One region of the Nostocoides veronense genome, then DNA from elsewhere that is predicted to be linked to it. Evidence: riboswitches for the same ligand, from Rfam matches in the RefSeq annotation. Region 1 holds a riboswitch; the other holds the start of a gene.

Region 1 (3,804 bases):
GCACCTGGACCGCTGCCCCCGTCGCGGGCTCGGGTGCCGCGCGCACCATCAACCTGACGATCCCTAAGGCCGCCCCCGGCAAGAACACCATCGGGCTGAAGGTGTCGGTCACCGACGCCGCCGGCTCCACCCTGACCGAGCAGATCGACGGCGCCTTCGGCATCGCCGGCTGACCCTTTCGAAAGGACACGAATCATCATGGGTATCAATCCATTTCGCCGGGGCAAGTCGGCACGCAGGGGTATGACCGTGCTCGCCGCCGCGACCCTCGGCATGAGCATGATCCCGGCCATCTCCATGGCCGCCCCGGACGCCAAGCCGGCGGGCAAACCGTGCTCGTCAGAGAGCCGCGAGGCCTACGCACGCTGCATGAGCGTCTTCCGCCAAGAGAATGGCGGGCGCACCACGGCCAAGGGCATGCCCGCCGGCTATGGCGCGGCCGACCTGCGATCCGCATACAAGATCCCCGCCGCCGGCGGCGCGAGCACGACCGTGGCGATCGTCATCGCCTTCGATGTGCCCAATGCCGAGAAGGACCTCGCGGTCTATCGCAAGACGATGGGCCTGCCGCCCTGCACCAGCGCGAACGGATGCTTCACCAAGCTCAACCAACGCGGCATCAAGGGTGACTACCCGATGGCGGACGGCGGCTGGGCGCTTGAGGCTTCGATGGACCTCGACATGGTGTCGGCGGCCTGCCCGAGCTGCAAGATCATGCTCGTCGAGGCCGACGACAACTACATGGACAGCCTCGCCGAAGCCACCCGCACCGCCACCCGTAAGGGCGCAACTGTCATCTCGCATAGTTATGGCGGCGACGAGTCCGGATACATCTGGCAGATCCGAGACGCCTACGAAAAGACGGGCACCATCTCCGTCGCCTCCAGCGGCGACTGGGGTTTCACGGCTGCCTCCGCGCCCGCGGTCTTCCGCAAGGTGCTCGCCGTCGGCGGCACGACCCTGACCCGCAAGCCGGGCAGCGCGCGCGGCTGGGACGAGGACGTCTGGGGCGGCGCCGGCAGCGCCTGCTCGGCCTATATCGCCAAGAGCCCGTGGCAGAAGGACACGCACTGCTCGATGCGCACCGTCTCCGATGTCTCCGCGGTTGCTGACCCGCAAACCGGCGTCGCGGTCTATGACACCTACGAGAACCCTTTCGGCCTCGAGCCGGGCTGGGTCGTCGGTGGCGGCACCAGCGCCTCCGCGCCGTATGTCGCGGGCCTCATCGGGCGGGCGGGGAACTCCACGACCTTCACCTCGAAGACGCCCTACACCACGCGTGGGTCCTTCTTCGATGTGGTCGGCGGAGCCAATGGCATCTGCGGCGGCGACTACCTCTGCAACGGCCTGAAGGGCTATGACGCGCCGACCGGCGTGGGCTCGCCGAACGGACTCGGGGGTCTGTGACCTGATCCGATAACCCACCGGGCGGGCCGGCGATCGCGACGATCGCCGGCCCGCTTGCGCTCCCACACGGCATACCAAGCAAGCACATGGCGATTGCACAGGCGCCGGGCCATCCCCTACCGTGTCCGAGGCGTTCGCGCCACGACAACTGGATAGCTCACCTCCATTCGGTCTGATCGCGCGCCTAACCATCCAGCGATCAACACCTCTTGCGGCCACCCGGGCCGCCCGGATGGCTGGGGGAACCACATGTGGCCGCGCAGCGATGCCGGCCTTGGGGTGAAGCCGCCTGTGCGGCAGGGAACCTGACCTCCCTAACCCGACAGCTCACCTCAGCGGCGCCTGTCAGGAAAGGAATCCCCCCATGGCTCGCGCCATTTCGTATGCCGGGCGTCACCGCGCCCCGGCCCGCTCCCTCCGCACCCGTATGACGGTTCCCGCCCTCGCGACGGCGGCCGCCGGTGGCGTCCTCGTGGCCCCCACCATTGCCCACGCCGACACGGTGTGGGACAAGGTCGCCGCCTGTGAGTCCAGCGGCAACTGGGCGATCAACACCGGCAATGGGTACTACGGCGGGCTGCAGTTCTCCGCCCCCACCTGGACTGGCTTCGGCGGCGGGCAGTATGCCGCCTACGCCCACCAGGCCACCAAGGCCGAGCAGATCGACACCGCGCAGGAAGTGCTCAAGGTGCAAGGCCCCGGCGCCTGGCCGGTGTGCTCGGTCCGCGCCGGCCTAACGAAGGAGAACGGCCTGGCCGTCGACCCGTGGGCCGGCACCGGTGGCACCGGTGGCACCGGTGGCACGGGCACGACGTCCGGGGACCTCGTCGTCGACGGCGTGCTTGGCCCGAAAACCTATGGCGCCATGCAGAAGTGGCTCGCCCGCCCCGTCGACGGCTCGCTGTCGACGACGGACAAGAAGGCCCTGCAGACCAAGCTCAAGGTCGCCGCCGACGGCCAGGTCGGACCGATCACGATCAAGGCCCTCCAGCGCCTCGTCGGCGCCACCCCCGATGGCGTCTGGGGCAGCGGCACCACCAAGGCCCTCCAGGCCTACCTCAACAAGGTGCTGTAACACTCTGCTCGTCTCCTCAGCGCTCGGCGGGAGGGCTCGACGATCGAGCGAGACGGCGCAGCGCAGCGCAGCAAGCTGGGCCGCCGAGCGCTGAGGAGACGAAGCCAAAAACACAGGAGAGCCGCCTGCCGGGATCGAACCGGCGACCTGCCGCTTACAAGGCGGCTGCTCTACCATCTGAGCTAAGGCGGCACCGGCGCTCGGGCGCCGACGGACCACCATACCCTGGCCCGCGAGCACCACCGTTCCCGGCCGAGGTGGCCCGCCCACGAGCACCCGCCGAACCCTGCACAGGTTAGGTGACTGTGAACAGGTTGCACCCTGTCCACAGTCACCTAATTGGTGTTAGCACAGGTTACGAAGCCCCCAGCCCGAGCCCGCAGCGCGAGACGCCAGGCCTAGAACGACACAACGCCGTCCCGCGAGGCGGGACGGCGTTGCGTGTCGACAGCTATCAGTAGTTGTCGAGGCCGAGTTCGGCGTCGTCGAGGCGGATGGCCTCGCCGGTGCCCGACCCGAAGACGGGGTAGGCATACTCGTCGTAGTTCGGCAGGGCGTACATCGCGGCGCGGGCCTCGGGGGTCGGCTCGACCTTGATGTTGCGGTAGCGGGTCAGGCCGGTCCCGGCGGGGATCAGCTTGCCGAGGATGACATTTTCCTTCAGGCCCAGCAGCGGATCGGACTTGGCTTCCATCGCGGCCTCGGTGAGGACGCGCGTGGTCTCCTGGAAGGAGGCCGCTGAGAGCCAGCTGTCCGTGGCCAGCGAAGCCTTGGTGATGCCCATGAGCTCCGGACGACCCGAGGCGGGGCGACCGCCTTCGGAGACCACCCGGCGGTTCTCCTCCTCGAAGCGACCGCGCTCGGCGAGCATGCCCGGCAGCAGATCGGCGTCGCCCGACTCGATGATCGTGATCCGGCGCAGCATCTGCCGCACGATGACCTCGATGTGCTTGTCGTGGATGGCGACACCCTGCTGGCGGTAGACCGCCTGCACCTCGTCGACCAGGTGCATCTGCACCTGGCGCGGGCCGAGGATGCGCAGCACCTGCTTGGGGTCGATCGCGCCCTGGACCAGCTTGGTGCCGACCGTGACGTGATCGCCGTCCGCGATCAGCAGGCGCGCGCGCTTGCTGACGGGGTAGGCGTGCTGCTCGCTGCCGTCGTCCGGGGTGAGCAGAATCCGACGCATCTTGTCGGTGTCCTCGATCTCGACGCGGCCGGTGGCCTCGGCGATCGGGGCGACACCCTTGGGGGTGCGCGCCTCGAAGAGTTCAACGACACGCGGCAGACCCTGCGTGATGTCGTCACCGGCCACACCACCG
Region 2 (3,804 bases), on a different contig from region 1:
CGTCATAGACCGCGAAGACGGTCTCGTCCGGCAGCAACGAGTTCTGGACCACCTGGAGTTGGTCCTTCTTGTCGTAGTAGATCTCCTCGGCCACCGAGCCGACCTCCTCGTATGTCGTCCGCCCGCCCCGGGGCACGAAGCCCGGGAGCGCTGTCGGCGCCCAGCCTGCCATGCGGCATACGGTGGGGCCATGGGCAAGATCGAGATCGTCGAAGGCGACATCACCCGGGAGAAGGTCGATGTCATCGTCAATGCCGCCAATTCCTCGCTACTCGGCGGAGGCGGCGTAGATGGTGCGATTCACCGCGCGGCCGGACCGGAACTGCTCGCGGAGTGCCGAGACCTGCGGTCCTCGACATTGCCCGACGGGCTGCCGCCGGGCGACGCCATCGCCACCGGCGCCTATGAGATCAAGAAGGTGAAGTGGATCGTCCATACGGTTGGCCCGAATCGCCATGCGGGACAGACAGATCCGCAGGATCTTGCCCGCTGTTTCAGCAATAGTCTGCACCTGGCCCGCAGCCTGTCAGCCCGCAGCATCGCGATCCCCGCCATCGGCGCTGGGGTCTATGGCTGGGACCACGAAACCGTCGCCGACCTGGCGATCCGGGCGGCGCTGGCCGAGCAACGCGAACGCGGCGGGATCGATCGGATCCGTTTTGTGCTCTTCAGCAAGGACGCGGCCGCGATCTGGTCGCAGGCCAAGCTCACCCACCTGGGGCGCTAATCCGACCAGGCTCGCAGCGGGGACAGCAAAACGCCGGGCCACCCATGGGCTGGCCCGGCGTTTCGTGTAAGCGAATACCTCAGGGGCGACCGTAGGTGGCGCTGGAGGACCAAATCGCTCGCAGGCCGGAGGACAGGCCGGTGCGGGGGCTGTCATACATCATGCCGTTGCCGGCGTAGATGCCCACGTGGTAGGCGGGGTAGCCGAAGAAGACCAGGTCACCCGGCTGGGGGTTGCTGACCGGGGTGGCAGCGGCCTGCTGGGCGGCTGCGGTGCGCGGCAGCGAGATGCCGACCTTGGCGAAGATGTACATCGTGAAGCCCGAGCAGTCGAAGCCGGCCGGGGTCGAGCCGCCATACACATAGGGGATGCCGGAGAGCGCGGCGGCGATCGCCAGGACACCGCCGTGCGCCGGGATGGACGGCTGCGGGGCGGGCGTTGGCGCGGGGGTGGTGGCTGCCGGCACCGAGGCGCGCGTGGTGGACCGGCTGGCCGGCGCCTGAGCGGTGCGCGAGGCAACCAGATCCGTCGCGGTGGTCGCGACGACGACCGGCTTGGGCTTGGGCTTCGGCTTGGCAACGGCCTTGACGCCTATGACGCCATAGGAGGCCTTGACGGGACCGACGGCAGCCGGGGCGGTCAGAGTGGGGGCCGTCGCCGTCTTGGCGGCGGGCACGGTCACGACCGGCGCGATGGGCGCGGCCTGGGCGACCGGGAGACCGAAAGCGGTGACCAAGCCACCGGCGGCGGCCAGCACGGCGCCGGTGCGCACAAGAGATTCGGGGCGGCGAGCAGCAGCGCGCGAAGACGACAAAGACACGAAGTGACCTCTCGACGCCTACGAGGTGAGCTGTCGGGTTCGGGCGAGAGTCTGCTGCCCGGCCGTCGCTCCTAGGCTCCGGCTTCACCCCAAGGACGCGACGCCAAGGTCGCGCCCACAAGTGGGTCCCCCGCTCCTACCAAGCGGTGTGCGAGTGGTCCAGCGTCGCCCGGGGGTAGGACTCGGCGACCCAGGCTGCCGGTGTCCACGTAAGGCGTGGACACCCGCACGACGGTAGCGAAGTTCCCCGAAAATGTCACATTCGGGTCACGGCGGGGCGACGAATGGGCGACATCGCCTGGCCGACCAGCGGAATCGTCAGGGAGTGACACCCGCCGCGACGAAGACGTGATCGGCGATCTCGGGCGGCAATGAGACGCCATCGGTGAGGGGCCGGCCCGCCCCCACCGCAATGACTCGACCGTCCGCCCGGTGGACATCGGCCTTGCGACCCGGCACCACACCGCTCTCGGTGAGCAACTGAAGGGCCTCGTGATCGACCTGAACCGGTTCACCGATGCGGCGCACCACCACCCGGCACGGATCGTCGCTGGCGATATCGGACAGGGTCACCAGGCCGGCGCGGAAACTCTCGGACGTGGCACCCTCGCCGAGAAGTTCGTCGAGACCCGGAATGGGATTGCCATAGGGCGAGGTGTAATCACCGCCGAGCATGTCCAGGATGCGCCGCTCGACGCGTTCGGACATCACATGCTCCCAGCGGCAGGCCTCGTCGTGGACGTACTCCCACTCCAGGCCGATGACATCGACAAGCAGGCGCTCCGCCAACCGGTGCTTGCGCATCACCCGCGTCGCGAGGACGCGCCCGTGGTCGGTGAACTCCAGATGCCGGTCCCCGGCCAAGGACACCAGACCGTCGCGCTCCATCCGAGCGACCGTCTGCGAAACGGTCGGCCCGGAATGCCCCAGACGCTCGGCGATGCGGGCACGCAGCGGCGTGATGCCCTCTTCGTCGAGTTCAAAAATCGTCTTGAGGTACATCTCCGTGGTGTCGATCAGGTCACTCACCCGGGCATCCTCTCATTGACCCGGCGCGAGCGGTCCAAGGCGGCGACCCACCAACCGATCCAGCCGGACGCCACCATGCCGGCAGCCCCGACCACGACAATTGCCGGTGCGAGCCCGACGATCGCGATGAGACCGCCGGCCGTCAACGGGCCACCAGACATCCCGATATCGCCGAACAGGCGCCACCCGCCGAGGTACTTGGCGCGATGGATCCTGGGGGCCGTGTCCGCACCGAGCGTGATGACGATGCCGGATCCGAGTCCGTTACCGACCGCCATGAGCACGGTGACCGCCAGCACCTGCCCGAAATCGTGCGTCAGCGGCAGCAGCACCAGGCCGAGCCCGAGCAGGACGGCCGTGGGGACCGCCACCCACGCCCGGCCGAGGCGGTCCATGACCGCGCCGGCCGGATAGAACAGGCCGATCTCGACGAGCGAACTCACGGCGAAGATCAGCGAGATCTGGGCCGCGCTGAGTCCGACATGGTCGCCCCACAGCGGCACGATGCTCATCCGCAGGGCGCGCAGCCCGTTGATTGCGGTGACCCCGAGTCCCAGGGTGGCGAGCGTATGCCGATGCCCCCACAGCACCGCGCGGACGCTGGCCGGGTCGGCCAGCCCCGCTCGGCGTTCGTCCACGCCGAGGTCCTCGACTTGGAGCACCAGTCCCAACGCCAAGATGGACATCACCGCACTGAAGATGAAGGCCACCCGCGGGCCGAAGGTAGAGATCAGCGGCACCGCGAGCAGTGGCCCCAAAAACATCCCGACCCGGTGACTGCCACCGAGGCTCGACAAGGCCCGAGCACGCAGGTGAGATGGGACGGCGTCGATCATGAAGCCCTGCCGGGCCAACAAGAAGACGCTCCACGTCATACCCGTGATGAGGGTCGCCGCAGCCAACACGATCAGGTGCGGCGACCACGCACCGAGCAGAGCGACCGCTGCGCCAACTGCGGACGCGGCAACCATGGCCCGGCGCTCGCCGACTCGGCTGATCAACGCCCCCGCGGGCAGCGAGGTCGTCACCTGCCCCACACCCAGCAGAGCGCCGACGAGCGCCGCCTGACCGACGCTCGCGCCGAGCTCGCGGGCGAGCAAGGGCACAATCGGGATCGCCGCGCCATACCCCATCGCCTCCAGGACTGTCGGTCCATAGGCGCTGATCGCGACGGACCGCAGGCGAAACTCCCCCGCTGTCGTATGCGGACCGCCCACCCCCGCGGGCC

What was found. A riboswitch is a leader RNA that binds a small molecule or an ion and turns the genes downstream of it on or off. The one in region 1 is predicted to bind cyclic di-AMP.
Region 2: it holds a riboswitch for cyclic di-AMP, as region 1 does, so the genes downstream of both, ABD225_RS11300 (C40 family peptidase) here and ABD225_RS02215 (transglycosylase family protein) in region 1, are expected to answer to the same signal.

What each region holds. Positions count from the first base shown of each region.
Region 1 covers NZ_BAAAPO010000006.1:230,391-234,194, reverse strand. Annotated here, with positions in the region: gene ABD225_RS02225 (hypothetical protein) at 1-173, shown strand, start outside; gene ABD225_RS02220 (S53 family peptidase) at 199-1,407, shown strand; cyclic di-AMP (ydaO/yuaA leader) riboswitch at 1,610-1,763, shown strand; gene ABD225_RS02215 (transglycosylase family protein) at 1,772-2,482, shown strand; tRNA gene ABD225_RS02210 (tRNA-Thr) at 2,602-2,674, opposite strand; gene ABD225_RS02205 (DNA-directed RNA polymerase subunit beta') at 2,937-3,804, opposite strand, start outside.
Region 2 covers NZ_BAAAPO010000036.1:27,987-31,790, reverse strand. Annotated here, with positions in the region: gene ABD225_RS11310 (PH domain-containing protein) at 1-172, opposite strand, end outside; gene ABD225_RS11305 (O-acetyl-ADP-ribose deacetylase) at 191-727, shown strand; gene ABD225_RS11300 (C40 family peptidase) at 807-1,547, opposite strand; cyclic di-AMP (ydaO/yuaA leader) riboswitch at 1,549-1,703, opposite strand; gene ABD225_RS11295 (iron-dependent transcriptional repressor DtxR) at 1,866-2,576, opposite strand; gene ABD225_RS11290 (MFS transporter) at 2,573-3,804, opposite strand, start outside.